DNA from 4 places in the Rummeliibacillus sp. G93 genome. Region 2 is predicted to be linked to each of the others. Evidence: a T-box and tRNA genes for the amino acid it is inferred to sense, from the RefSeq annotation. Region 2 holds a T-box; the other regions hold tRNA genes.
What was found. The T-box of region 2 lies ahead of proS (proline--tRNA ligase). A T-box ahead of a tRNA ligase gene usually reads a tRNA of that ligase, here a tRNA-Pro.
Positions count from the first base shown of each region.

Region 1: it has a tRNA-Pro gene. The T-box ahead of proS (proline--tRNA ligase) is inferred to sense a tRNA for this amino acid. The anticodon was not compared.
Region 3: it has a tRNA-Pro gene. The T-box ahead of proS (proline--tRNA ligase) is inferred to sense a tRNA for this amino acid. The anticodon was not compared.
Region 4: it has a tRNA-Pro gene. The T-box ahead of proS (proline--tRNA ligase) is inferred to sense a tRNA for this amino acid. The anticodon was not compared.

Region 1 is NZ_CP097314.1:2,277,386-2,284,558, reverse strand. Features, by position in the region: rRNA gene M2M59_RS11445 (23S ribosomal RNA) at 131-3,059, shown strand; rRNA gene rrf (5S ribosomal RNA) at 3,187-3,302, shown strand; tRNA gene M2M59_RS11435 (tRNA-Val) at 3,311-3,386, shown strand; tRNA gene M2M59_RS11430 (tRNA-Thr) at 3,396-3,471, shown strand; tRNA gene M2M59_RS11425 (tRNA-Lys) at 3,480-3,555, shown strand; tRNA gene M2M59_RS11420 (tRNA-Leu) at 3,566-3,650, shown strand; tRNA gene M2M59_RS11415 (tRNA-Gly) at 3,687-3,761, shown strand; tRNA gene M2M59_RS11410 (tRNA-Leu) at 3,767-3,855, shown strand; tRNA gene M2M59_RS11405 (tRNA-Arg) at 3,884-3,960, shown strand; tRNA gene M2M59_RS11400 (tRNA-Pro) at 3,965-4,041, shown strand; tRNA gene M2M59_RS11395 (tRNA-Ala) at 4,058-4,133, shown strand; tRNA gene M2M59_RS11390 (tRNA-Met) at 4,155-4,228, shown strand; tRNA gene M2M59_RS11385 (tRNA-Ile) at 4,236-4,312, shown strand; tRNA gene M2M59_RS11380 (tRNA-Ser) at 4,323-4,415, shown strand; tRNA gene M2M59_RS11375 (tRNA-Met) at 4,443-4,519, shown strand; tRNA gene M2M59_RS11370 (tRNA-Asp) at 4,523-4,599, shown strand; tRNA gene M2M59_RS11365 (tRNA-Phe) at 4,619-4,694, shown strand; tRNA gene M2M59_RS11360 (tRNA-Gly) at 4,699-4,772, shown strand; tRNA gene M2M59_RS11355 (tRNA-Ile) at 4,777-4,853, shown strand; tRNA gene M2M59_RS11350 (tRNA-Asn) at 4,862-4,938, shown strand; tRNA gene M2M59_RS11345 (tRNA-Ser) at 4,942-5,032, shown strand; tRNA gene M2M59_RS11340 (tRNA-Glu) at 5,040-5,111, shown strand; gene M2M59_RS11335 (TraR/DksA C4-type zinc finger protein) at 5,282-5,803, shown strand; gene M2M59_RS11330 (isochorismate synthase) at 5,959-7,173, shown strand, end outside.
Region 2 is NZ_CP097314.1:3,056,611-3,063,783, reverse strand. Features, by position in the region: gene M2M59_RS15500 (BlaR1 family beta-lactam sensor/signal transducer) at 1-344, shown strand, start outside; gene blaI (penicillinase repressor BlaI) at 373-753, shown strand; gene M2M59_RS15490 (collagen-like protein) at 899-1,288, shown strand; gene M2M59_RS15485 (PadR family transcriptional regulator) at 1,488-2,027, opposite strand; gene M2M59_RS15480 (YhgE/Pip domain-containing protein) at 2,073-3,260, opposite strand; T-box leader at 3,584-3,798, shown strand; gene proS (proline--tRNA ligase) at 3,844-5,280, shown strand; gene cwlD (N-acetylmuramoyl-L-alanine amidase CwlD) at 5,399-6,112, shown strand; gene M2M59_RS15465 (Mrp/NBP35 family ATP-binding protein) at 6,183-7,173, shown strand, end outside.
Region 3 is NZ_CP097314.1:1,975,652-1,982,824, forward strand. Features, by position in the region: gene M2M59_RS09865 (ABC transporter ATP-binding protein) at 1-1,289, opposite strand, end outside; tRNA gene M2M59_RS09870 (tRNA-Glu) at 1,542-1,613, opposite strand; tRNA gene M2M59_RS09875 (tRNA-Ser) at 1,623-1,713, opposite strand; tRNA gene M2M59_RS09880 (tRNA-Asn) at 1,717-1,793, opposite strand; tRNA gene M2M59_RS09885 (tRNA-Thr) at 1,804-1,879, opposite strand; tRNA gene M2M59_RS09890 (tRNA-Phe) at 1,886-1,961, opposite strand; tRNA gene M2M59_RS09895 (tRNA-Asp) at 1,992-2,068, opposite strand; tRNA gene M2M59_RS09900 (tRNA-Met) at 2,072-2,148, opposite strand; tRNA gene M2M59_RS09905 (tRNA-Met) at 2,301-2,377, opposite strand; tRNA gene M2M59_RS09910 (tRNA-Ser) at 2,407-2,499, opposite strand; tRNA gene M2M59_RS09915 (tRNA-Met) at 2,509-2,582, opposite strand; tRNA gene M2M59_RS09920 (tRNA-Ala) at 2,603-2,678, opposite strand; tRNA gene M2M59_RS09925 (tRNA-Pro) at 2,698-2,774, opposite strand; tRNA gene M2M59_RS09930 (tRNA-Arg) at 2,779-2,855, opposite strand; tRNA gene M2M59_RS09935 (tRNA-Gly) at 2,933-3,004, opposite strand; gene M2M59_RS09940 (hypothetical protein) at 3,203-4,471, opposite strand; gene M2M59_RS09945 (sulfurtransferase) at 4,538-5,395, opposite strand; gene M2M59_RS09950 (dynamin family protein) at 5,350-7,173, opposite strand, start outside.
Region 4 is NZ_CP097314.1:146,601-153,773, reverse strand. Features, by position in the region: gene M2M59_RS00845 (sensor histidine kinase) at 1-468, opposite strand, end outside; gene M2M59_RS00840 (hypothetical protein) at 567-1,049, opposite strand; gene M2M59_RS00835 (hypothetical protein) at 1,135-1,572, opposite strand; gene M2M59_RS00830 (YfbR-like 5'-deoxynucleotidase) at 1,928-2,557, shown strand; RNA gene ssrS (6S RNA) at 2,685-2,877, shown strand; RNA gene ssrS (6S RNA) at 2,931-3,123, shown strand; partial or broken gene M2M59_RS16500 (PAS domain-containing protein) at 3,351-3,680, shown strand; gene M2M59_RS16495 (methyl-accepting chemotaxis protein) at 3,774-4,118, shown strand; tRNA gene M2M59_RS00810 (tRNA-Glu) at 4,243-4,314, opposite strand; tRNA gene M2M59_RS00805 (tRNA-Asn) at 4,320-4,396, opposite strand; tRNA gene M2M59_RS00800 (tRNA-Ile) at 4,411-4,487, opposite strand; tRNA gene M2M59_RS00795 (tRNA-Tyr) at 4,493-4,576, opposite strand; tRNA gene M2M59_RS00790 (tRNA-Thr) at 4,583-4,655, opposite strand; tRNA gene M2M59_RS00785 (tRNA-Phe) at 4,665-4,740, opposite strand; tRNA gene M2M59_RS00780 (tRNA-Asp) at 4,768-4,844, opposite strand; tRNA gene M2M59_RS00775 (tRNA-Ser) at 4,885-4,977, opposite strand; tRNA gene M2M59_RS00770 (tRNA-Ala) at 4,993-5,068, opposite strand; tRNA gene M2M59_RS00765 (tRNA-Pro) at 5,088-5,164, opposite strand; tRNA gene M2M59_RS00760 (tRNA-Arg) at 5,169-5,245, opposite strand; tRNA gene M2M59_RS00755 (tRNA-Gly) at 5,282-5,356, opposite strand; tRNA gene M2M59_RS00750 (tRNA-Leu) at 5,370-5,451, opposite strand; tRNA gene M2M59_RS00745 (tRNA-Lys) at 5,465-5,537, opposite strand; tRNA gene M2M59_RS00740 (tRNA-Val) at 5,547-5,622, opposite strand; rRNA gene rrf (5S ribosomal RNA) at 5,631-5,746, opposite strand; rRNA gene M2M59_RS00730 (23S ribosomal RNA) at 5,860-7,173, opposite strand, start outside.

The DNA of each region.
Region 1 (7,173 bases), 780 kb from region 2:
AGGGTTCATACTCTCAAAACCTTGTTCTTTGAAAACTGGATAAAACGACATTGAAGAAATTCTTAAGTAACACATTTATTAAGTTTTAAATTTTTTAGGCTTAATAACTTAAAGGCTTTTATAAGCCAACGGTTAAGTTATTAAGGGCGCATGGCGGATGCCTTGGCACTAGAAGCCGATGAAGGACGGCACTAACACCGATATGCTTCGGGGAGCTGTAAGTAAGCTTTGATCCGGAGATTTCCGAATGGGGAAACCCTCTATCCGTAATGGGGTAGAATCTTGACGTGAATTCATAGCGTCTTGATGGCAGACTCAGGGAACTGAAACATCTAAGTACCTGAAGGAAGAGAAAGAAAATTCGATTCCCTTAGTAGCGGCGAGCGAAATGGGAAGAGCCCAAACCAAGAGGCTTGCCTCTTGGGGTTGTAGGACACTCTATACGGAGTTACAAAGGAATGCGTTAGGCGAAGCGGTTTGGAAAGACCCACCATAGCAGGTAACAGTCCTGTAGTCAAAAGTGCATTCTCTCTTGAGTGGATCCTGAGTACGGCGGAACACGTGAAATTCCGTCGGAATCTGGGAGGACCATCTCCCAAGGCTAAATACTCTCTAGTGACCGATAGTGAACCAGTACCGTGAGGGAAAGGTGAAAAGCACCCCGGAAGGGGAGTGAAAGAGATCCTGAAACCATGTGCCTACAAGTAGTTAGAGCCCGTTAATGGGTGATAGCGTGCCTTTTGTAGAATGAACCGGCGAGTTACGATTACATGCAAGGTTAAGTTGAAGAGACGGAGCCGCAGCGAAAGCGAGTCTGAATAGGGCGAATAAGTATGTGGTCGTAGACCCGAAACTAGGTGATCTACCCATGTCCAGGGTGAAGGTAAGGTAACACTTACTGGAGGCCCGAACCCACGCACGTTGAAAAGTGCGGGGATGAGGTGTGGGTAGCGGAGAAATTCCAATCGAACCTGGAGATAGCTGGTTCTCTCCGAAATAGCTTTAGGGCTAGCCTCGTGATGAAGAATCCTGGAGGTAGAGCACTGTTTGGACTAGGGGTCCATCCCGGATTACCGAATTCAGACAAACTCCGAATGCCAGTGATTTATACACGGGAGTCAGACTGCGAGTGATAAGATCCGTAGTCAAAAGGGAAACAGCCCAGACCACCAGCTAAGGTCCCAAAGTAATTGTTAAGTGGAAAAGGATGTGACGTTGCTTAGACAACCAGGATGTTGGCTCAGAAGCAGCCACCATTTAAAGAGTGCGTAATAGCTCACTGGTCGAGTGACGCTGCGCCGAAAATGTATCGGGGCTAAACAATTCACCGAAGCTGTGGATAGACATCTACGATGTCTGTGGTAGGAGAGCGTTCTAAGTGCTGTGAAGTCAGACCGGAAGGACTGGTGGAGCGCTTAGAAGTGAGAATGCCGGTATGAGTAGCGAAAGATGGGTGAGAATCCCATCCACCGAATGACTAAGGTTTCCTGAGGAAGGCTCGTCCTCTCAGGGTTAGTCGGGACCTAAGCCGAGGCCGACAGGCGTAGGCGATGGATAACAGGTTGATATTCCTGTACCACCTCCCTGCCATTTGAGTAATGGGGGGACGCAGTAGGATAGGGTAAGCGCACTGTTGGTTATGTGCGTCCAAGCAGTAAGGCGTGAGAGTAGGCAAATCCGCTCTCTATAACGTTGAGCTGTGATGGCGAGCTCTTTAGAGCGAAGTTCCTGATTTCACACTGCCAAGAAAAGCCTCTAGCGAGGCAGGAGGTGCCCGTACCGCAAACCGACACAGGTAGTCGAGGAGAGAATCCTAAGGTGAGCGAGAGAACTCTCGTTAAGGAACTCGGCAAAATGACCCCGTAACTTCGGGAGAAGGGGTGCTCTAGTAGGGTGCAAGCCCGAGAGAGCCGCAGTGAATAGGCCCAGGCGACTGTTTAGCAAAAACACAGGTCTCTGCAAAACCGTAAGGTGACGTATAGGGGCTGACGCCTGCCCGGTGCTGGAAGGTTAAGGGGATTGCTTAGCGCAAGCGAAGGTGAGAACCGAAGCCCCAGTAAACGGCGGCCGTAACTATAACGGTCCTAAGGTAGCGAAATTCCTTGTCGGGTAAGTTCCGACCCGCACGAAAGGCGTAACGATCTGGGCACTGTCTCAACGAGAGACTCGGTGAAATTATAGTACCTGTGAAGATGCAGGTTACCCGCGACAGGACGGAAAGACCCCGTGGAGCTTTACTGTAGCCTGATATTGAATTTTGGTACAGCTTGTACAGGATAGGTAGGAGCCATTGAAACCGGAGCGCCAGCTTCGGTGGAGGCGTCCTTGGGATACTACCCCAGCTGTATTGAAATTCTAACCCGTACCCCTGATCGGGGTAGGAGACAGTGTCAGGCGGACAGTTTGACTGGGGCGGTCGCCTCCTAAAGAGTAACGGAGGCGCCCAAAGGTTCCCTCAGAATGGTTGGAAATCATTCGTAGAGTGTAAAGGCACAAGGGAGCTTGACTGCGAGACCTACAAGTCGAGCAGGGTCGAAAGACGGGCTTAGTGATCCGGTGGTTCCGCATGGAAGGGCCATCGCTCAACGGATAAAAGCTACCCCGGGGATAACAGGCTTATCTCCCCCAAGAGTCCACATCGACGGGGAGGTTTGGCACCTCGATGTCGGCTCATCGCATCCTGGGGCTGTAGTCGGTCCCAAGGGTTGGGCTGTTCGCCCATTAAAGCGGTACGCGAGCTGGGTTCAGAACGTCGTGAGACAGTTCGGTCCCTATCCGTCGTGGGCGTAGGAAATTTGAGAGGAGCTGTCCTTAGTACGAGAGGACCGGGATGGACACACCGCTGGTGTACCAGTTGTTCTGCCAAGAGCATCGCTGGGTAGCTATGTGTGGACGGGATAAGTGCTGAAAGCATCTAAGCATGAAGCCCCCCTCAAGATGAGATTTCCCATTACGCAAGTAAGTAAGATCCCTCAAAGACGATGAGGTAGATAGGTTCGAGGTGGAAGTGTGGCGACACATGGAGCTGACGAATACTAATCGATCGAGGACTTAACCAAATTTCTTAAGAACCTTCAATTTACGTTTATCCAGTTTTGAGAGAACAAGAAATAGTTTTTTAAAAAAAGTTGTTGACTTTTCTAGAAAACATGGTATAATAATTCTTGTCCTTAAATAAATAATAGGTCTAGTAATGATGGCAAAGAGGTCACACCCGTTCCCATGCCGAACACGGAAGTTAAGCTCTTTAGCGCCGATGGTAGTTGGGGGCTTCCCCCTGTGAGAGTAGGACGTTGCTAGGCTGTAATATGGAGGATTAGCTCAGCTGGGAGAGCATCTGCCTTACAAGCAGAGGGTCGGCGGTTCGATCCCGTCATCCTCCACCATATTTATTCGCCGGTGTAGCTCAGTTGGTAGAGCAACTGACTTGTAATCAGTAGGTCGAGGGTTCGACTCCTTTCGCCGGCACCACTTAAAATGAGTCATTAGCTCAGTTGGTAGAGCATCTGACTTTTAATCAGAGGGTCGTAGGTTCGAATCCTACATGACTCACCATTTTAATCACGCGGGTGTGGCGGAATTGGCAGACGCACTAGACTTAGGATCTAGCGCCGCAAGGCGTGGGGGTTCGACTCCCTTCACCCGCACCATTTTAAATTAAATATTGCCAGATTAACACAGCATATGCGGAAGTAGTTCAGTGGTAGAACATCACCTTGCCAAGGTGGGGGTCGCGGGTTCGAACCCCGTCTTCCGCTCCAAATATGCCGGGGTGGCGGAACTGGCAGACGCACAGGACTTAAAATCCTGCGGTAGGTGACTACCGTACCGGTTCGATTCCGGTCCTCGGCACCATTTTTATAAATTAGAGAAATTTACATATGCGCCCATAGCTCAACTGGATAGAGCGTCTGACTACGGATCAGAAGGTTGTGGATTCGACTTCTGCTGGGCGCACCATTTCCGGGAAGTAGCTCAGCTTGGTAGAGCACTTGGTTTGGGACCAAGGGGTCGCAGGTTCGAATCCTGTCTTCCCGACCATTAAAAAAATTAATTTGGGGCCTTAGCTCAGCTGGGAGAGCGCCTGCCTTGCACGCAGGAGGTCAGCGGTTCGATCCCGCTAGGCTCCACCAAATTTTAAAATATAATATCATGGCGGCCTAGCTCAGCTGGCTAGAGCGTACGGTTCATACCCGTAAGGTCGGGGGTTCGATCCCCTCGGCCGCCATATTAAAGGACCTTTAGCTCAGTTGGTTAGAGCAGACGGCTCATAACCGTCCGGTCGCAGGTTCGAGTCCTGCAAGGTCCACCATTTAAATATCGGAGGAATACCCAAGTCTGGCTGAAGGGATCGGTCTTGAAAACCGACAGGCGGGTCAAACCGCGCGGGGGTTCGAATCCCTCTTCCTCCTCCATTATCACAAAATAATATATAACATTATCGCGGGGTGGAGCAGTTCGGTAGCTCGTCGGGCTCATAACCCGAAGGTCGCAGGTTCAAATCCTGCCCCCGCAACCAAATGGTCCGGTAGTTCAGCTGGTTAGAATGCCTGCCTGTCACGCAGGAGGTCGCGGGTTCGAGTCCCGTCCGGACCGCCATTTTTTTCAAAAGCATTATGGGTCGGTAGCTCAGTTGGTAGAGCATTAGATTGAAGCTCTAAGTGTCGGCAGTTCGATTCTGTCCCGACCCACCATGATGCGGGTGTAGTTTAGTGGTAAAACCACAGCCTTCCAAGCTGTTGTCGGGAGTTCGATTCTCCTCACCCGCTCCAAAATGGGCCTATAGCTCAGCTGGTTAGAGCGCACGCCTGATAAGCGTGAGGTCGATGGTTCGAGTCCATTTAGGCCCACCATTTATTATTCCGAAGTAGCTCAGTTGGTAGCAGCATCTGACTGTTAATCAGAGGGTCGCAGGTTCGAGTCCTGCCTTCGGAGCCATGTGGGGAAGTACTCAAGTGGCTGAAGAGGCGCCCCTGCTAAGGGTGTAGGTCGGGCAACCGGCGCGAGGGTTCAAATCCCTCCTTCTCCGCCATACAATTGGCCCCTTGGTCAAGCGGTTAAGACACCGCCCTTTCACGGCGGTAACACGGGTTCGAATCCCGTAGGGGTCATACTAAGTCTTTAGAACAGTTTATGTTCTAAAGACTTTTTTATTTTTATGTTAATCCGTTCAATATTTCGAGAATTTCCATCTCATCTTTTTTCTTTTCTTAAAAATCGAAAAATGGCTTTGAAAAGTTGTTTTTGGGGAATAAATAAGAAAGAATGGGAGGCTAAGTATATGAACGAACAACAATTACAACATTTAAAGAATGAATTATTGGATGAGCTGAAACGTATTGAAGAAAGGCCTGATAATGACAGGGTTTTTGAATCAACGGAGCTCTCTAACTATGATAACCATCCTGCTGATCAGGCGACAGATCTGACAGACCAAGCAACAGAGCTTGCAATGGATAAATTCCATGACTTTCAAAAAGAAGAAATTAAAGAAGCGCTTCGGGCCATGGAGGCTGGTACGTATGGTACCTGTGTAGTGTGTGGTAAAGAAATTCCTTACGAACGCTTAGAAGCAATGCCTAGAACTTTGACTTGCATAGAGCATGCGGAGGATACACTAGATACAACGGAACGTTCAGTTGAAGAAGGAGTTCTGACAGGGAATACTTCACATCCGAGCAATTTGAAGGATTACCGTGTTGACGGCGAAGATAGCTTTCTGGTTGTCGAAGAATATGGCTCATCAGATTCACCATCTGATAAAGGAAGCGAATCTGATGGAATTTATGATACAGATTTATAAAAGACTGCATTTACGCAGTCTTTTTGTTTTGTCCAAATTCCATGATTAGTCATTAAAAAAGCAAATAAGTGCCGAAAATTAATGAAAGTTGTATGATAGAATATATAGAAGTATGTACTTAGTAGATAAATGATCTACTGACGGAGGTAATTTTCATGAATCATCAGTTGTCGTCAACAATCGGCGACCAAAAGGATACAGAAAAAACAACACTGCAGTTTTTCTCAGAAACAATCGAAGTTAGCTCTTTGTCTGCATTAGCCTTTTTTCATGCGGGTGAAGAAGAATTTACTGGACAACGTTTTTTCTGGCAAAATCCTGATCAAACTTTTACGTTAGTTGGCTTAGGCCATGCACATATAATCGAAAGCGGATTAAATGAGGGACGTTTTGAAGAGGTCGACCAGCAATGGAAGAAGCTCACGCAGCATGTACTCACAAATGAGGAGAATGTAAGACCCGTATTATTCGGAGGTTTTACATTTGATCCTGCCAACACACAGTCAGGCGAGTGGGATGATGTGCCAGAAGCATTTTTCGCAGCTGCTACCTACCAGTTAATTATCCGTAACGGACACAGCTATATTAGCACAAACTATATAGCAGAACGGGAAGAAGCAGGACTGTTTCAGAAGCTTTGCAAAAAAAGAGATGAACTTCTCCGTGCAAGCTACACATTTGAGAAAGTGGAATACGCTAAACCAATAGTGGTTGAAAGTACAGAGCCCAATAAAGCTGCTTACCTTACATCGATTGAACAAGTAACAAATCTTATTCAAAAGAAAGAAGCGGACAAGGTAGTCATTGCGCGTTCACATGTTTTGAAATTTCAAGAGCCAGTTGCTTCAGCAAATGTACTTGCACAGCTAATGAATGAACAACAAAATAGCTATCTGTTTGGCTTAGAATATAAAAACCATTTCTTTTTTGGCGCCTCTCCTGAACGTTTAGTAAAAGTGCAAGATGCTTACGCATATTCATCATGTATAGCGGGTTCTATTAAACGTGGGAGATCAAGCGATGAAGATGAACGTTTAGGGCTTGAATTATACAATGATGCGAAGAACCGTTCAGAGCATCAATACGTAGTGGATATGATCGGCAAGACATTTAAGGATAATTGTTCTTCTTATTCAATCCCTAGCCAACCTGAACTATTAAAAATCCGGGATATCCAACACTTATTTACACCTGTTGAGGGACATTTAAAGAATGGAGCTACGATTTTGCAATTGGCGAAAACCTTGCATCCGACTCCTGCTTTAGGCGGTGTGCCGCGAATGCGCGCTATGGAAGTGATACGCCAATATGAACCGATGAACAGAGGTTTATATGCAGCACCAATTGGTTGGCTGGATGATCGAAATAAT
Region 2 (7,173 bases):
GGATCAGTCAATATTGGCTAGAATCATCTTTAAAAATATCACCAGTTGAACAAGTACAGTTATTAAAAAATTTCTATACTAATCGGCTAGGGTTTAAGGATAAAAACGTCCAAGCGGTTAAAAAGGCAATCAAACTTGAGCAAAAAAATGGGGTACTGCTATCTGGAAAAACGGGTACAGGCGTTGTAAATAACAAAGAAGTGAATGGTTGGTTCATTGGATATATTGAAAATGGGAAGAATACGTATTTCTTTGCAACCAATATTCAGAGAAAAGAAAAGGCATCGGGTAAAAAGGCGGCAGAAATAACTTTGTCCATTTTAAAGGACATGGGGATATATTAATTATTGATCTACTAAAGGAGGTTGTATGATGTCTAAAAATATTCCCAATATATCAGAGTCTGAATGGGAAGTGATGACGGTGCTTTGGAAAGAGGCGCCGCTTACTGCAAATGATGTAATCTCCGCCCTACAGAAACGAACTGATTGGAAATCAAAAACAATACGTACGCTCTTAGATCGTCTTGTTAAAAAAGAAGTCGTGGGAGTAAATAAAGAACAAAGGGTGTATACGTTTTTTCCGCTGTATGAGCAGGATGAATGTCAGCGTGCTGAGGCAGAATCGTTTATTAAACGTATTTATGGCGGCACACTGAAGTCTATGTTAGTACAGTTTATTCAGGAGGATAATTTATCTGAAGAGGATATAAAGGAATTAAGATCCATCCTAGATCCGAAGCAAAAAAAATAAAAACAGTAAGAATGCCCATATATCAGGGTATTCTTTTTTTATTTTGTATCAATTGGTACTCTATTTGATCTGAGAGTAATTGAACACAAAAGGACAATACAACATACACTACTTTAGAGTTTTATTTAAGGTGGTGATTTTTAAAATGAATAATCCATTCCAATTTCCAAGTTTCCCTGGGTCATCAGGAATGCCAAGTTTTCCAGGGTCTTCATTTCCAGGAATACCGGGGATACCAAGTTCTCCAGGACCATCATTTCCTGGAACGCCAGGCACTTCACAGGCACCAACTGCTCCGCCCCCATCATTTACTCCGCAACAGTCAACAACTGTTTCGCCATTAGCAGTAGATCCAGGAGCAATTAGAATGTGTCTGTTCCGTAATACGTACGTATGGCTAAACAATGGTGACGCATTTTGGTACTATCCTGTTTTCGTAGGTTCAAGATCCGTTTCAGGTTTCAGATGGACTGGTTGGACCTGGGTGATTTTTGGTATTGATACAAGGAGAATTAGCTCGTTTACGTGTTTTTAAAAACAATATTGCTTGGGCCTTGGTAGAATAAGCCATCGTATCATTATCTTGTTTGATGTACAAAATTGAACATGCATATTTATCATAAAAACCTCTTTCTGGTATAGCAGCGGAAAGAGGTTTGATATATAAGTTCTTATCAATTAATGTTAGAAAAAGCCAGTTCTCCTTTATTAGGAAAACTGACTGCTTTCATCTGTTATAGCTGCCCTTGTTGAATTCGATTAATTAGTTCCTCTAGCCAGAGAATCGTGTGTTCCGTTTTAGTTGATACATAACCTGTCATGTAGTTTACAAACTTCTCACTATCTTCATCTAGCTCAATCTGGTCTTTGAACCCAATTACGTGCGCCCATTGGCTTTCAATAGTTCGAGCTTTCTTTTCTAATATCTCTATTACTTTTTCTCGGTTCACATATTTGATATTTGCTATGCCCACGACCATATCTGTAATTTCTTTGGCATTCTCAAATAACTTGTATATGAGCTTGGGCAGCTCTTCGCGACCTTTTTCGGTAATCGCAAATACTTGCTTATCTGGTCGATTTTCTTCTTTTTTAATTTCAATAATTTCAATCAACCCTTTTTTAGCTAGGGAGTCAAAATTATAATATAGCTTACTTTCTGTTAATCCAGCTATTTGATCTAATGGAATTGGATCGGATAGGTGTTTTTTTAATTTATAAGGGTAGTTGGCACCCTCCATCAGTTTGCTCAATATAAAGATTTGAATAGACATACTAACACTCCTTCAAGAAGCATGTTAACTCTATTGTAACAAAAACTAGATAGTTGCTTCAGACGAATTCTTTAATTTGTCTGTTTCAGTGGAAGATTCCTCTACTGGGATAGGTTTGTGAATAAATGCAACAATCCCAATGTTAATCAACATAGCAGCTGCACCGACTGCAACCATTGACCAAATATATGGACTTGCACTGATACTTCCGTATAAGTCAGCAAAGTATCCTTGTACAGAGTAATACATTGGTGAAATATAGCTCATCCATTTATAAGGCAAGTACATCATATCGCGGGAAATAGTCGCGCCGTTTGCTAGTGTTTGAATGAGTAAAATTGGTAAGTTGAAAATCATGCCTACTTCTCCAACTAAAAAGATTAAAATAGCCGTGAAGTTGAAGCAGACCATGTAATTAAGAATTTGGTGTCCTAATACGCTGAAGAATAGGCTACCGCTCGGTTTATTAATTAAATATGCAATCCCTGTACCGGCTAGTGATGATACTACTGCCACTATCAATGCTGTTAATTGTACATAGCAGAATAAGCGAGTTTTACTTGCTTTTCCACGACTGCCCTTGAATACGCCTACTAATTGCATGGCACCAATCATCGCACCTGTATAACCAGCCATCGTTAAGAACATTGGCAACATGTTATTATTCATACCATCTGGCATCTCGTTAATTTTTACGACGTTTCCTACATACGACGTTTCAATCTTTTTAGCTAATTCAGCCGCTTGCTCTTTTGGTACATTCACGTTCATTAGAATGCCTTCTGCTGTCTGTTGAGAAAATTGAGTGCTAAATTGGTTATTGATTGCCATAATGACAGAATTGATAGAAGAGGAAACGGTTGTAGCTCCGGCTTCATTGATTGTAAAGTCGATGCTTGAAGATGTTTCACCTTTTTGCATATTCTTAGAGAATGTTTTTGGAATGTGTACAACTAACGCTAAATCATTATGCTCTAAATCCTTTAAGGCTTTTTTATTTGTTAAATCCATTTCAATTTTTTTAAACGGTAACTTCTCTTGTAACTGATCGGCAATCTTTGCACCGTATTCACCAGAATCATCATTAACTATGGCAATTGGTAATTTATCTATATTTCCTGGGATTGCTGAATAGCCAGGCAAGAAGATCCCTAACATGACAACCGCATAAAATATGCCCATGAATATGGCTCCGATTGCCCCTTTTGTTTTTAAGAATTGAGTAAACTTCATTTGTTGAATCCTTCCTTTTGCTAAATTCATTTATGCTTTATTTAAAATACTTTAATCAAAGTACTTTTTAAAAAGTATGTTAGTAGTTTATTTTAATTTAATCAGAAAGTCAATTGAAAAACGTGTTATTATCGTGAACCATTTGATAGAAGAACCAATTATAAAACCCCCTATCTATCGTCGAAAGTAACGGTAGGGGGAGCAGACTTATAAATCTTCTATCCATATTAGAAAAAGAATATGTTAATATGGTATACAAATTAGCATTTGTGTTGATACTAATGATTGAAGTATCTGAAACAAGTTGATATATTTGTTTATATATATAATCAGTGAAGTGATCAAGTAAATAAGAATTGTGAACCAGAAAGTATAGCCTAGGCTGGAAGCTATATCACCTCTTCTTATTGAACCCTGCCACGGAGATGTTAGTGAAAAGCTAACCGAGTCGTTTCGTTATAAACGTTTAGAGGGCATAAAGTTTATTTACGCCGAACTAAGGTGGTACCACGTCTACTAGCATAAAGACGTCCTTATTTGGACGCTTTATGCTTTTTTTATTTTTTCTAAGGAGGAAAAGAAAATGTCTCAAATGACAAACAATTTTTCAAAATGGTATATTGATACAATTCAAAAAGCAGATTTGATTGATTACACTCCAGTACGTGGATGTATTGCATTCAAACCTGACAGCTATGAGATATGGGAACATATCCAAGCGGAGATGGATAAACGATTTAAAGAAACGGGGCACCGCAATGCATACTTCCCAATGTTAATTCCTGAATCTTTTTTCCAAAAAGAAAAGGATCATATTGAGGGATTTTCACCAGAGCTTCCTTGGGTGACAGAAGCAGCAGGAGAAGAATTAGAAGAGCGTTTGGCATTACGTCCAACTTCTGAAACGATGATTGGCCATTTATATTCAAACTGGATTAAAAGCTACAGAGACCTTCCAGTTTTAATTAACCAATGGGCAAATGTTTTCCGTTGGGAAAAGAAAACTCTTCCATTCATTCGTACATCCGAGTTCCTGTGGCAAGAAGGTCATACTGCACATGTAGATGAAGAAGAAGCACGCAAAGAAACGATGCAAATGCTATCTATATATAAAGAGGTAGTTGAAGGACTTCTTGCTATCCCTGTTTATGATGGGCAAAAGACACCATCAGAACGTTTTGCTGGTGCGGTTGATACTTTCTCTATTGAAGCGATGATGAAAGACGGAAAAGCTGTACAAGCGGGGACTTCTCATTATTTAGGTACAAAATTTGCGGAAGCATTTGATATCAAATACTTGAATAAAGAAAACAAGCATACTTACGTGCATACAACTTCCTGGGGAACATCTACACGTTTGATTGGTTCTGTTATTATGGTTCACGGAGACGAAAAAGGCCTTGTCTTGCCACCAAAGATAGCACCTATACAAGTAGTGCTTATTCCGGTCGGTCCATGGAAAAAGAATCCTGCCATTATTGAGAAACTCGATGAAATTTTCGCAGCATTGAAAGCGAAAGGTATTCGTGTTCGTCTGGATGATTCAGATCAATCGCCCGGCTATAAATTTAATGAATGGGAGCTGAAAGGTGTTCCTGTCCGTATTGAGCTAGGTCCTCGTGACTTAGAAAATCAGCAAGCTTTAATGAAAGCACGCGATGAGGATGAAAAAGTCTCGGTATCTTTAGATGCTGTCATTGAACATGTAGAAAAAGAACTTGAAATGATGCAAACGCGTCTTTTAGAAAAAGCAAAAGCTTTCCGAACAGAGAATTCACACACGCATATTGAAACATTAGATGAGTTAACAGCCCATTTAGAAAAGTCTAAAGAACAAGAAACCATTCCTGGTTGGGTTTTAGCTGGCTGGTGTGGAGATGATGCGTGTGAAGAAACGATAAAAGAAAAAACAAAATTCACTACGCGAAACATACCATTCAATCCGCCAACAACAAAGCATACATGCTTAAATTGTGGCAAAGAAGCAAAACATACAGTGTGGTTTGCCCGCGCTTATTAATACTAATAAACAAAGCCCCTTTCTCATACAGCAGAGAAGGGGTTTTTGTTTTGCTTATGCTACCGACATATCGGGACAGTCTTCCGCATATGGTATGGTAAAAAGGTGGTGTCTGTGATTGAAACGTTGGATGATATGGAGTGTTGTTTTAGTAGCTTGTATTTTCATAGTTGTGTATGAGACCAAAGCATCTAATCGCGGATTCTTTATTTCCGAGACCTTGGGTGGTGTCAAGATAGCATTGGATGCGGGGCATGGGGGGATTGATGGAGGGGCGTCTACAGATAAGTTGATTGAAAAAAATGTAACGTTGGCTATTACGAAAGAAGTGGAAAAGCTTTTAAAGAAAAAAGGCGCAACGGTATATATGACAAGATCAAAGAATGATGATGTGATCGCCGAGCATACACCTAAAGCTGAATTTAACACTTTGAGAGAACGCAAAAAGCAAGACATATTCTTAAGAGAAAAATTAGTGAACAAGGAAAAACCGGATTTATTCCTAAGCATACATGCAAATGCTATTCCTGAAACAAAGTGGCGCGGAGCTCAAGTGTTTTACCATGCGAATGGGCATCCAGCAGGAGAATTGTTAGCTAATTCTATCCAAGACTCCATCAAGGAGAACCTAAAAAATACAAATCGTGAGGCACTAGCAATAAAGCAAGTATATTTGCTGAAAAAAGTGAAAATGCCAGCTGTATTAGTTGAAACCGGCTTTTTAAGTAATCCTGAAGAAGCAGAGCTATTGTCTTCTCCTGATTATCAACGAAAAATGGCGGAAGCAATTGTAGATGGCATTGAACGTTATTCCGAATCCTCTATTGAATAAGATATGCCATAATACTTATTTGTAAGCGTTATGATATACTAAAGGCAAACGCAATAGAGGAGTGTCTACAGTGATTAATGAACAACAAGTTCTGGAATTAGTGGGAGCATTAAAAGATCCTTTTCTACATAAATCCTTAAAGGAAACTGGTGGGGTTTTAGAGGTTTCAATTAAAGAAGAGAAAGAACATGTCAGTGTAAAAATTGCGATTGCGAAAACAAATACACCTGAACAACTTTCTCTTCAAATGGAAATCGTCAATACATTAAAGGAAGCAGGATTTAAAACAGTCGGCATCAGATTCCAAGAACTTCCTCAAGAAAATATCGAGCAATTCCGTGGAACTGCCACTCGTGCAGAAGCACAGGATTTGTTATCGCCTTTAAATAAAGTGAAATTCATCTCCATTGCGTCAGGTAAAGGCGGAGTGGGGAAATCTACTGTCGCTGTCAATTTAGCGGTTGCTTTATCACGTTTAGGGAAAAAAGTAGGCTTAATTGACGCAGATATCTATGGCTTTAGTGTACCGGATATGATGGGTGTACAAACTATGCCAATTGTAGAAGAGAATCGTATAATCCCTGTGGAACGATTTGGAGTAAAAATGATTTCAATGGGCTTCTTTGTCGAAAATAATGCACCAGTTGTATGGCGCGGACCTATGCTAGGCAAAGTATTGGATCAATTCTTCCGTGATGTTGAGTGGGGAGATTTAGATTACTTATTATTAGACCTTCCTCCTGGCACTGGGGATGTTGCGCTTGATATTCACCAAATGTTGCCTGAATCAAATGAAATCGTTGTAACAACGCCACACCCAACTGCAGCATTCGTAGCAGCTCGTGCTGGTGCTATGGCTATCAAAACAGAGCATACAATCCTTGGTGTGATTGAAAATATGTCTTGGTTCCAATCTGATGTATCAGGCGAAAAAGAATATGTATTTGGAAAAGGCGGCGGTCCAAAGCTAGCCGATGAATTGCGAACTGATTTACTTGGCCAAATACCTTTAGGACAACCAGATTGGAATGAAGTTGATTTTGCGCCATCTGTTTATGCCA
Region 3 (7,173 bases), 1.1 Mb from region 2:
CCATATTCAATATTCTCCTGAATGGTACCAGTAAACAAAAATACATCCTGCTGAACTATACCAATTTGTTTGCGCAATGAATGCTTCGTCATATCACGAATATCTATTCCATCAATGGTAATTGAACCACTATTAACATCATAAAAACGTGGGATAAGCGAGCTAATTGTTGTCTTCCCCGCTCCTGAAGGCCCTACAAAAGCCGTCATTTCGCCTGCTTTTAAATCGAAAGATAAATTCTGTAGAATTTCATTTGAATGATCATAACTAAAATCTACATTATTGAAGGAAATAGCACCTTTTAAATGTGGAGCAATTAAAGCATTCGGCTTATCTTGAACTTCGGGATCACGAGCGAGTAAATCTTGAAAGCGTTTAAAGCCCGCCATGCCTTTCGGATACAACTCCAGTAATGCTGTGATTTTATCAATCGGCTTAATTAACACATTTGTATACAAGATAAAGCTAACCAGCTCACCATATGACAATTTGTCATGAAAACTTAGCCATGCTCCTACTACAAGGACTAGTAAAGTCAAGAGCCTCGTCATAAAATAGATACTAGCGTTTGTCGCTCCCATGACTTTATAAGCACTTAATTTAACGAGGCGAAATAATCCATTCTGTTTTTTAAAACGATTTTTTTCATAGGTTTCATTTGTAAACGATTGTACTACTCGAACACCTGAAACGCTATCCTCTACTCGTCCGTTGATTTCAGCTATTTCTCCGTACATACCCGTCCATGCCCTATTCATTTTTACATTAGATACATAAACAAGAACCATTAAAATTGGAACCATTACAAGCACAATCCATGAAAGCGTTGGATTCACGGTAAACATGATCCAAAAAGCGCCAATAAAAGTCATGATAGCGATAAAGAAATCCTCTGGCCCATGATGTGCAAATTCGCCAATATCAAATAAATCATTCGTTATTCGGCTCATGATATGGCCGGTTTTAGTATTATCAAAAAACCGGAAAGACTGCTTTTGAACATGTGTAAACAATTCTTCTCTCATATCAGTTTCAATATTTATACCAAGTTTATGACCAAGATAATTAACAATAAAGTTTAAGATGGTACTCAATAGATACACCAGGAGCAAAAGGCCTCCTACTTTCGTGATCATTCCCCAGTTGTTTGTAGGAAGCAGCGTATCAATAAACTTTTGAACAGCTACAGGAAACGCTAGCTCTAAAATAGCCACTATAATGGCTGAACAAAAATCAATTATAAACAATTTCCTATGTGGTTTGTAGTAACTAAAAAACTGTTTTAGCATATGTATGAAGTCCTTTCTGAAAATTTCGTTATCCTAAATATCATACAGAACTTTTATATAGAAAGCGACCCATTTTACCTAATTTAATTGTCAAGATAGGTTTAAACCTCATATTAGCAAACAGTCTATGGAAAGCTATTATATTTTTTAATGAATAAAGGCTGGCACACTTCAAAATTAATGGTAAACATCTTTTTGCATACAAAAAACCTTCAGAACAATACAGAATGCTCTGAAGGTTAGGTTATGTAATGACCCCTACGGGATTCGAACCCGTGTTACCGCCGTGAAAGGGCGGTGTCTTAACCGCTTGACCAAGGGGCCATTATTGTATGGCGGAGAAGGAGGGATTTGAACCCTCGCGCCGGTTGCCCGACCTACACCCTTAGCAGGGGCGCCTCTTCAGCCACTTGAGTACTTCCCCATATGGCTCCGAAGGCAGGACTCGAACCTGCGACCCTCTGATTAACAGTCAGATGCTACTACCAACTGAGCTACTTCGGAATAGTAAATATGGTGCCGGCGAAAGGAGTCGAACCCTCGACCTACTGATTACAAGTCAGTTGCTCTACCAACTGAGCTACACCGGCATTTGATGGTGGGTCGGGACAGAATCGAACTGCCGACACTTAGAGCTTCAATCTAATGCTCTACCAACTGAGCTACCGACCCATCAAAATAAGAATATATTAAACTAAAAAATGGCGGTCCGGACGGGACTCGAACCCGCGACCTCCTGCGTGACAGGCAGGCATTCTAACCAGCTGAACTACCGGACCATTTGGTTGCGGGGGCAGGATTTGAACCTGCGACCTTCGGGTTATGAGCCCGACGAGCTACCGAACTGCTCCACCCCGCGATAATAGTATAGAATATAATCTTTTCAATCAACAAAGCATAATAACATCTTCCACGCTTCGCTTGCGTCAATGTTAATCGCAACCTTCGTATTGCAATTTGCTCCACCCAGGATAATAATACGAATATGCTTTCGTAAAATACCAAATCATTTGGTTGCGGGGGCAGGATTTGAACCTGCGACCTTCGGGTTATGAGCCCGACGAGCTACCGAACTGCTCCACCCCGCGATAATAATATGAGTATGCTCTTGAGAAAATGGAGGAGGAAGAGGGATTCGAACCCCCGCGCGGTTTGACCCGCCTGTCGGTTTTCAAGACCGATCCCTTCAGCCAGACTTGGGTATTCCTCCAGGGAAATATGGCGGCCGAGGGGATCGAACCCCCGACCTTACGGGTATGAACCGTACGCTCTAGCCAGCTGAGCTAGGCCGCCATAGTATTAAATATTAAAATTGGTGGAGCCTAGCGGGATCGAACCGCTGACCTCCTGCGTGCAAGGCAGGCGCTCTCCCAGCTGAGCTAAGGCCCCAATGTGTATAGAATATAAATGGTCGGGAAGACAGGATTCGAACCTGCGACCCCTTGGTCCCAAACCAAGTGCTCTACCAAGCTGAGCTACTTCCCGGAAATGGTGCGCCCAGCAGAAGTCGAATCCACAACCTTCTGATCCGTAGTCAGACGCTCTATCCAATTGAGCTATGGGCGCTTGTTAGAAATAGAATTTCAAGCTAAAAGCCGAAAATTATGTATGTCCTACTAGTAATCCAGACCATTCTACTATTAAGCGGAAGACGGGGTTCGAACCCGCGACCCCCACCTTGGCAAGGTGATGTTCTACCACTGAACTACTTCCGCGTTAAAGACAAGATTAATTATATACCGACATTTTTATAAATGCAATACTTTTCTTAAAAAAATTATAAACAATCTTGTTTATACCATTTCTTTCAGAAGCACTACCTTAATAAGTCTACAAGCTAAGCTTCAAAAAATCAATATAAATATAAATGGGTTGGATAGCGTAAGACAGTCTATTTTCACACACCGATAACACTACTTTTTTTTTTCAAAATTCGGCCAAGGAAAATCTCCACGATAATATTGTATTTTTAACTTTTCCAAATCGCTGTTCCATTTACAAAGTGCATTGGAATACTTTTTTTGGTCTTCTTCTCTGGATTTAAGTTTAATTCTCTTTGATAACTCTGCTACAGTTACCTCTAAACCGTATTCTTCTACAAAATCATTTAAAGCTTGCCAACGTTGTTCATCTGTCCGACCAGATATTTGATAACCATATTTTCTTAATTCACTAAAGTTTATACCGAATTGTTTAGTTTTCTTCTCCGCAGTTTGAATATTGTACTTCTTAAACATTCTATAATTTTCTACTTCCTTTGCAGTAAAAACTTTCTCAAGGAAATATTGTATAATTTCTCCTTTCAACAAGTCTATATTTTTTTGTTCTTCACTAATGATAGAAATAAATTTGTTTAGCTCTCGTAAAGTTTTGCTTAGCGAATAGTCATGATAACTTTTATATAGCTTCGCAGAAAGTGGTTTATTCTGATCATGATAATAAAGTTTAAACGTTTTATTTTGTTCAAGTTTGCTTAATTTCTTATAATAAATTATGTATAAAAGTAGATTTAGACCTTCTATATCAGAAAAGCGCTTTAAGCTATTAGATTGCACAGTTCTTTCTAAGAAATTTTCTAGCAGCTCAATCCAATTTTTCACTTTGTACATGTGTAAGATTTTTAATTGAGCTTGAGGAGTTGTATTTGAAAAAAGCTCATGATAAAAATCAATATTTTTCTTTAAAAGACTTTTTATTCTTTTGCTTTGATTCACATCTAATAAACTTAAACAATTGGAAAGAACGTCAATAAATTCTTCTATATATAACTTTGAATTTTCATCGTCAATGCCTATTCTAAATAGATGTTCAATTACTTTTTGCTTTTCCCCTAGGGTACATTTTTTATTAAGTAGAACGGTCATGCCATCCGTGAAGTCCATGATTTTATTTTTCGCATCTATTTCCTTTCGTAATTTCTTCCTTTCTTCTAAAAGGTTGTTATTTACCTTCTTGATGATGCCTATTTCTTTTAACAATAGTTCTTTTTCACTTTTCAGCTGCTGAATATACATATTTCGTCCTTGAATTTCATTTTTTAATGCTTCTGTTTCTAATTGGTTCATATTTTCTAACTCATCAAAGAACTCATTAAAATTTTCAGTAATCATCTCTAATGCATGATCTCTAGTAATTATACTAATCCCCCCGCTTCCAACACTCTTAACGAGAACATTCGACATAAAAAAAGAAATCCCTTGTAATTTGAAATAAAAAACATCCGCATTCCTAAAATGCGGATGTTTATATTAAACTTTCTCTATATCAAAGTGTTGAATCCAATCGCTGTAGCTTCCAGTATATAACTGTATGTCTTCATATTCCATTTCCTTTAGCATAGCGAATAACGGGGCAGCAGTGACGCCACTTCCACAATAAACCGTAATCGGTTCTTTCTTAGATACTAATTCCAACAATGATTCATTAGGACAAAGTTTACCATCTTGTAATAATTGCTCCCAATCATAATTTATTGCTCCTGGGATGTGGCCGGCAATTTGATCTATCGGCTCTATCTCTCCTTTATAGCGAGCGTTCGATCGGGCATCAAGCAATGTTCTATCCACATGACCATCTACGATTTCCTTTACTGCTATGCGGTCTGCATATAGGTGTTCCTGCCATTTTAAGTTTAAGCTTGTCTGTTGGACAACAGGCAATTCGTTCGACGTTTTAAAGCCTTCATTAACTAAAGCATTATACCCTTCTTGGACAATCTGTACTTTCTGAAACCCGCCATACTTTAGTAACCACCACGCTCTTGCTGCAAATGGTGTTCCGCCTTGATCATAGACTAGTATAGAATCGTCCATTTGCAATCCACTTCTTTCAAATAGAGCCTGTAGTTTATCTTTCGTTGGCATTGGGTGGCGTCCCGCATGTTGCTCCATGTCTGATAAATCCTTCTCCAAATCCCAGAAAACAGCTTCTCCAATGTGCTGTTTTTGATAAACAGTCGAACCTTCGGCAGAATTCTGGAGATTAAAACGAGCATCAATCCATTTATATTTTCCTTGAGAGTCAAGAGGAATATCCTTTACTGAAAGAAAAACTTCACCCATCACTTCTCCACCCCATTCATTAGTGTGTTGTAAATGTGTTTCCATTCTTCAAGCTTCGTACCTTCATGAAGCAACGTTTTTTCAATATCAATTTGGTTAATAGCTTGTCTCGAGATGTGTAGACGCAATTCTTCAGCAAGTTTTCCAATAATGTCTTCAAGCCATTTTTTCATGCGTGCTGATTGTTCATCTAAATACTTTTTGGCATCTGGTTTAGTTAGCTCTTCAAGTGCTTCACGCAACTTCAAATTATCGCCTTTTTCAAAAAAGGACTTATTATTTTTAAAATATTTATTAACGGATTCATATGGTTTGCTATCAGAAAAAGGACCAACGAATTCTAAAATATTAGGTTCTTCTGCCTCAAATGGCATAAATGAAAAACTAGCATTAATGTCTTTGAGCTGTTTCATATCATCTTGGTCTCGTTCGTGAATTTTTTTCATGATAAATTTCGCAATTCTAAAGTTAGTAACACGCATTTCTTGTTCAAAATCAAACCCTAAACTTGCTAGGACTTCTTTCAAAGCAATGGCCAATGCAACTGAAGATGATTTTGATGCGAAGGTTGTAGGGTTATAGCCTTCTTTAAAGAAATCCGGGTATCGATAGTAAACTCGCTGTAATACAAAGTAGAGCAGTTCATCCAGTTCCTGTTTTGTATCTTTTGTTATCGTTTGAGCTGCAGAGTGGATATATCTTGTGTGGATATACTGTTCTAACTTAGCTAGTTCAGCAAGACGTTCATCTTTTCGCTTCATATTGTCTTCAGTTTGCTGAATCAATATCCGAAGTCTTTCTTGGGCTTTTTCCGTTTCTTCAGCTAGTGCTTGAACTGCTAGTGCTGTCAATTCTTCTGATAAGAAATGATGGAAATTCTCTTCAAACAATGGCAAACCAGAATGTAAATCCTGACTTTCTAATTTTTCTTGCAATGCTAATAAACTCGAAACACCAAATAGTCTTGGATGGCGAATGCCGAAACGTTGGAGTTCTTGTTTCACATAATCTTTTACGTCTTCTGCTTCCTCTGCATCCTTTGCAAGATCAATTGCATTAACGATAAAGAACATCTTATCTAGTTCAAATGCATCCTTCACGCGACCAAGTTGAATTAAAAATTCTCGATCGGCTTTTGCAAATGCGTGATTGTAATACGTGATAAATAATATAGCATCCGCATTACGAATATACTCAAACGCAACCCCCGTATGCCGTGCATTTATAGAGTCTGCTCCCGGTGTATCTACTAATGTCACACCTAAACGGGTTAATTCACAATCGTAATAGAAATCAATACTATCGACAAAGCAGCTTCTGCTTTCTTCGGCTACGAACTTTTCAAACTCTTCGCGGTTTGTCCTGATAGTATTGCCCAATTTTTCTTTAAATGTAGGGTAGCCTTCTTTGAAGGCACGCACAAAGGATTTATGAACATGCAGTCTTTCATCGTCGAGTGGTTTAGCCAAAGCCTCTTCTGCCCGCTCATATGCTTCATTTAGCGAACGAATCGTAATACCAATTGCTTCATAACTTGCAATAATGTCATTTTCTAATTGTCCAATAGTCTTTAAGTGGACATCTGCCGTTTCATGCGGATGGCCTTCTGAAATAGGACGAATTTTATTAATAGCAGCTGTCGTAGGATTTGGTGACACTGGCAGCACTTTTTGCCCCATCAATGCGTTTGAAAAAGAAGATTTCCCTGCACTAAATGCTCCAAAAAGTGCAATTGTAAAGTCTTTTTGCTTTAAGCGGTTCACTTTATTTTTTAAATAATTTGCAACCTCTGAAAATCCTTGAATTGGTTCAATAGCGCTTGC
Region 4 (7,173 bases), 330 kb from region 2:
TTTACTTTCGCTATATAAATAGAAGGGACCCATTATTGCACTAAACAAGATAACGACAATAAGAGGAAGTTCTTGAATGAATACATCTGTTTCTATAAAGAAGCCGCCAATAACAGAGCCTACCGTCAACGCAATATGCAAACCATACATGATATAAAATCCTACCGTATGATGAATTTTGCCGATTGAAAACGCCGTGAAGAATGCAAAATAGATATATCCAAATAAAACGGTCATTACCGCATTAATGGCCATGCCAAAAGCTATCCACAAATAAAGAAGTCCATTCGTCGCAGTATAGGCAAACCGAAAACAGATAAGATATAAAAGTAGAATAGCAATTGCAATAGAGCTTTCTAGCTTTTGTGATGTATCAAAAATCATATAGAATGGAATAAAACAAAGGCAGAGCCACGCCAATCCGCTAAGAATTGGATTTTTAGGGAAAACACTATACCACTTTGTCACAGGAACACTCCTTGTCTTAAACTCCTTCTATTATAACATTTACTCATATGGATTATTTCTTGGGCAATTATTTATCTTACAATGCATCTACTAAGCATTTACTTTTTCTGAATACGTTCAAGCAATTTTTGTGTATTAGACGATTGCTCGAATACTTTTTGCTGTTCTGCCCAATAAATAATATATTCTTCATCATTCGCATGGAATACAAAAGAATTCATTTCTTTGCTAACTTTATTATTATCTAAAAGATGAAGGATCTCCACCTTGTATAGTTCTTTGCCTTTTGCTTTATAAATAATAGTATAATCCGGTTTTTCAGCAAATTGATTTCGATCTTCTTTTTTGAGGTTTTCAATATGGCTTAAAGGGTATTGCTCTTTGAATTGGTTTGCTTCAGACTTTGTGGTCCAAATGATTTTACCTTTGTTAGGATCTTTTACTTCTATTTCATTAACATATTGCTGTTTATTAATAATTTCATTGATGCGCTCCTTCTGTCCTTTTTCTTTATATGCTGTCCATCCGAAGAAGATCAGAATAACAGCAAGCAGGATCAGAGCGATTCTCATTAATCTCATATTTTCCACCTATTTTCATTAATCTCACATTATAGAAGTAGGATTATTAGTAATTCTTCTATTGATTCATCGAGCCATCGATGAATCACCATAAAACAGGTTTTGTCACCATGAACCATAGCATTAAGGTTAATAGAATTACGTAGATCCATGTAGCTCTTTTTAGCTTACCAACAAATTGTTGTTGGTCATATTCTGGAGTATTAAACGTGCGCATTGTCGGTTTGAATGCTTTCGCTAGAAAAAAGAGCGATACAACCAAAAGTCCAATTGTAGCGGCTATAAATGGCGTTGCAATCGAATAACCACTACGCCAGAGCAAGTATATTCCTGATATGATTAAAACATGGCCCGCATGCTTCACGACACGAATGGCTATCTGGAACGTTGCTACATAGGCAACCATTTCTTCATGTATTAGAGCAGTCTTCATTTTCTTAAGCATAGGTAAAAGGACAAAGAATGGGCCGATTGATAATATTGCACTTAATACATGGATAAAAACGCCAGTTGAATACAGCATATCTTCTGCTTCCTTTTCTATCTATTTATTACTTTTACCTTAATAGAAATTGACTAGACATGCAATCAACAAAAAGGTGAAACTTCTTTATTGTAATAGTTTTCAAATAGATAAATATGAGTTCATTCATAATGAAATATACGAATAACAGCGAATATGTAAATACAAAATAAAGATCTGTTTACGTTTCCGTAAATAACCGGATAACTTTTATTTTTCCGACTATAATAAGGGTGAAACTACAAAATTTTTCTCTGATGTGCTTTATTGCACTGATTGTAGTAAACCCTAATACGCATTTTTATGTTCACAATTTTTTAGCAAGGCATATACTATTTTCAAGGAAGTGATTAATATAGGCATTCATAGATTTTTTACAAGTTTAACGGATTTAGAAAGAATTATTCGTTGTCCAGGACGTTTTAAGTTTGAAGAGCATAACGTGGCAGCACATTCCTGGAAAGTATCCCAATACGCCATGTTTTTCGGTACCCTAGAGGAAATGGAGGGGGCTACAGTTGATTGGAAGTCACTTTATGAAAAAACGATTAACCATGACTTTGCGGAAGTCTTCATTGGTGATATTAAGACCCCTGTCAAACACGCATCACCAGAATTAAAACAGATGATTTCACATGTAGAAGAAAAAATGATGGAAAAATTCATCCTTCACGAAATCCCTGAGGAATTCCAAGAAATATTCTTTGATCGCATGAAAGAAGGAAAAGATTCAACGCTTGAAGGACTATTGCTAGAATTTGCGGATAAGCTCGATCTCTTCTATGAAGCTTTCTCTGAGTTGAAAAGAGGAAACACCGATAAGGAATTTGTAAGCATGTATGAGGAAGCATTAACAAAGTTATTGAAAATTCCTCTTCCTACATGTGTAAAGTACTTTAAAAATGTCATCTTGGCAGACGTAGTTTCTGAGAAGACGCCAATCGATATTACTACGCTTACCCAACACGTTCTTTCTGAAGCTTAGGCCTGAATCATAGGCATATGCTTTTTTATTTTCTTCTATACAATGAAGAAAAAGTAAGATTTATTTTCCCAATAATTTCATAGGTGTTCTCTCTTGCGGATTGCCTTCAAGGGGAGTATTATATGAATACAAGCTGCGTTGTACGTAATAATATGAAGTTTTAACCTTTAAGCTGTAATAGGGAGTTTTAATTGAGTACGGACTGGTATGCCGCATCCACCTTGATGCGGACGAACATGAAATGCTCTGCGAACACCCACTTTGAGGAGTGGTGGTTTAAAACTTTCGATATTTAAAATTACGGCAAAGGCGGCTTATTAATTACTCAAGCTTTCTTTCTTGAATTCAAATTTAATTAGTAGTAATATATCAATACAAGCTACATTGTACGTAATAATATGAAGTTTTAACCTTTAAGCTGTAATAGGGAGTTTTAATTGAGTACGGACTGGTATGCCGCATCCATCTTGATGCGGACGAACATGAAATGCTCTGCGAACACCCACTTTGAGGAGTGGTGGTTTAAAACTTTCGATATTTAAAATTACGGCAAAAGTGGCTTACCTATTGAATTTCCAGCATCCCTTTTATAAGGGATGCTTTTTCATTGGTTCTTTAATTATTATTACCTTTTTCTACAAAGAAATATATATCAAAGGAATTAGTCTAATGGTATAATTACACTTAATTCTTTTTAAAATAGGAAAAAGGAAATACATATAATGAGAGGAAAAAGAACATTAAAACTAACCTTATAACAGGCAGCTCTCAAATATTAAATGAGGAATTTGTATTGTTGGCGCTTGAAAAAAATTTAGCAATGGTGGAATTTAACCTGAATCGGGAAGTCATCTGGGCAAATGAAAACTTTGCAAACACACTGAATTATACAGCTAATGAAATGTTAAACATGAAACACGAACAATTCTGTACACATGAATTTTCAAGCAGCAAAGAATACATTGCATTATGGGAAAATTTAAAGCAAGGTGTTCGATTTCAAGAGAAAATTGAACGTATTAATAAATATGGAAAAACTGTATGGCTTGAAGCTACCTATATTCCTGTCCTAAACAAGGCAGGTGAAATAGAAGGTATCTTAAAGATTGCAACTGATATTACAGAACGGGAAAATAAAACTATCTCTACCACCCGCCAATTAAAAGAGATTCCTACTAACTTAGTAAAAGCTGTTACGGAAAACACTGAATCCAAGATGGATGCTTTGCAATCACTAACTAAACAGACTCAATTAATAAGTGAAGTATCTCAATTAATGAGAAGCATAGCCACGAAAACAAACATATTAGCATTAAATGCAGCCATTGAAGCTGCACGTGCAGGAGACCAAGGAAAGGGTTTTAGTATTGTGGCAGAAGAGGTACGCAAGCTAGCGAATAATGTAGCAGAATTTATAAATCAAGTTAATATGAATGTGGATCATATTAGAATTGAAACAAAACAGGTAAACAATATCACAAAAGATTTGCAACATATCATTCTAGATGCAGAGCTTCAATTTAAAAAAGTTTTAATAGAATTGGAAGCACTAAACAAGTAAATGAGCACTTCACTATAGAACTACGAGAACACGTATATAAAGTCCGCCTAGGATTAAGGAATACCTTATGCTTAAAAAGTGCAAAATAAAAACTCTTGGAAATTTTCCAAGAGTTTTTTTATTATGACCCCTACGGGATTCGAACCCGTGTTACCGCCGTGAAAGGGCGGTGTCTTAACCGCTTGACCAAGGGGCCTTCTATGGCTCCGAAGGCAGGACTCGAACCTGCGACCCTCTGATTAACAGTCAGATGCTGCTACCAACTGAGCTACTTCGGAATCACATAATGTAATGGTGGGCCTAAATGGACTCGAACCATCGACCTCACGCTTATCAGGCGTGCGCTCTAACCAGCTGAGCTATAGGCCCATATATGGTGGAGGGGGGCAGATTCGAACTGCCGAACCCGAAGGAGCGGATTTACAGTCCGCCGCGTTTAGCCTCTTCGCTACCCCTCCAAAAAATGCCGGCGAAAGGAGTCGAACCCTCGACCTACTGATTACAAGTCAGTTGCTCTACCAACTGAGCTACACCGGCGTATTGTTATGGTGGGTCGGGACAGAATCGAACTGCCGACACTTAGAGCTTCAATCTAATGCTCTACCAACTGAGCTACCGACCCATAACAAATAATTATTCATTTAAAAAGTGGCGGTCCGGACGGGACTCGAACCCGCGACCTCCTGCGTGACAGGCAGGCATTCTAACCAGCTGAACTACCGGACCATATAATTTTTTATTTTCTATGTATCAATGAAAATTTAAATGGAGGAGGAAGAGGGATTCGAACCCCCGCGCGGTTTGACCCGCCTGTCGGTTTTCAAGACCGATCCCTTCAGCCAGACTTGGGTATTCCTCCGTTATTATTGAAAATTGGTGGAGCCTAGCGGGATCGAACCGCTGACCTCCTGCGTGCAAGGCAGGCGCTCTCCCAGCTGAGCTAAGGCCCCAATGTATATATAGTATAAATGGTCGGGAAGACAGGATTCGAACCTGCGACCCCTTGGTCCCAAACCAAGTGCTCTACCAAGCTGAGCTACTTCCCGGAAATGGTGCGCCCAGCAGAAGTCGAATCCACAACCTTCTGATCCGTAGTCAGACGCTCTATCCAGTTGAGCTATGGGCGCAAATCTATAATAAAAAAGTTTCAATAATTTTATAAGTGGAGCGGAAGACGGGGTTCGAACCCGCGACCCCCACCTTGGCAAGGTGATGTTCTACCACTGAACTACTTCCGCGCAAAAAAACTAATGCGGGTGAAGGGAGTCGAACCCCCACGCCTTGCGGCGCTAGATCCTAAGTCTAGTGCGTCTGCCAATTCCGCCACACCCGCGTAATTTAAATGATGAGTCATGTAGGATTCGAACCTACGACCCTCTGATTAAAAGTCAGATGCTCTACCAACTGAGCTAATGACTCATTTAAAAATGGTGGAGGATGACGGGATCGAACCGCCGACCCTCTGCTTGTAAGGCAGATGCTCTCCCAGCTGAGCTAATCCTCCATATTTATGCCTAGCAACGTCCTACTCTCACAGGGGGAAGCCCCCAACTACCATCGGCGCTAAAGAGCTTAACTTCCGTGTTCGGCATGGGAACGGGTGTGACCTCTTTGCCATCATTACTAGACTATTCGGCTTCCAATACACATCGCACTACTGCTCGTGTCTTGAAATCCTTCTTATTGAAAGAAAGTTGTTCTTTCAAAACTGGATAAACGTGAATTGAAGGTTCTTAAGAATTTGGTTAAGTCCTCGATCGATTAGTATTCGTCAGCTCCATGTGTCGCCACACTTCCACCTCGAACCTATCTACCTCATCGTCTTTGAGGGATCTTACTTACTTGCGTAATGGGAAATCTCATCTTGAGGGGGGCTTCATGCTTAGATGCTTTCAGCACTTATCCCGTCCACACATAGCTACCCAGCGATGCTCTTGGCAGAACAACTGGTACACCAGCGGTGTGTCCATCCCGGTCCTCTCGTACTAAGGACAGCTCCTCTCAAATTTCCTACGCCCACGACGGATAGGGACCGAACTGTCTCACGACGTTCTGAACCCAGCTCGCGTACCGCTTTAATGGGCGAACAGCCCAACCCTTGGGACCGACTACAGCCCCAGGATGCGATGAGCCGACATCGAGGTGCCAAACCTCCCCGTCGATGTGGACTCTTGGGGGAGATAAGCCTGTTATCCCCGGGGTAGCTTTTATCCGTTGAGCGATGGCCCTTCCATGCGGAACCACCGGATCACTAAGCCCGTCTTTCGACCCTGCTCGACTTGTAGGTCTCGCAGTCAAGCTCCCTTGTGCCTTTACACTCTACGAATGATTTCCAACCATTCTGAGGGAACCTTTGGGCGCCTCCGTTACTCTTTAGGAGGCGACCGCCCCAGTCAAACTGTCCGCCTGACACTGTCTCCTACCCCGATCAGGGGTACGGGTTAGAATTTCAATACAGCTGGGGTAGTATCCCAAGGACGCCTCCACCGAAGCTGGCGCTCCGGTTTCAATGGCTCCTACCTATCCTGTACAAGCTGTACCAAAATTCAATATCAGGCTACAGTAAAGCTCCACGGGGTCTTTCCGTCCTGTCGCGGGTAACCTGCATCTTCACAGGTACTATAATTTCACCGAGTCTCTCGTTGAGACAGTGCCCAGATCGTTACGCCTTTCGTGCGGGTCGGAACTTACCCGACAAGGAATTTCGCTACCTTAGGACCGTTATAGTTACGGCCGCCGTTTACTGGGGCTTCGGTTCTCACCTTCGCTTGCGCTAAGCAATCCCCTTAACCTTCCAGCACCGGGCAGGCGTCAGCCCCTATACGTCACCTTACGGTTTTGCAGAGACCTGTGTTTTTGCTAAACAGTCGCCTGGGCCTATTCACTGCGGCTCTCTCGGGCTTGCACCCTACTAGAGCACCCCTTCTCCCGAAGTTACGGGGTCATTTTGCCGAGTTCCTTAACGAGAGTTCTCTCGCTCACCTTAGGATTCTCTCCTCGACTACCTGTGTCGGTTTGCGGTACGGGCACCTCCTGCCTCGCTAGAGGCTTTTCT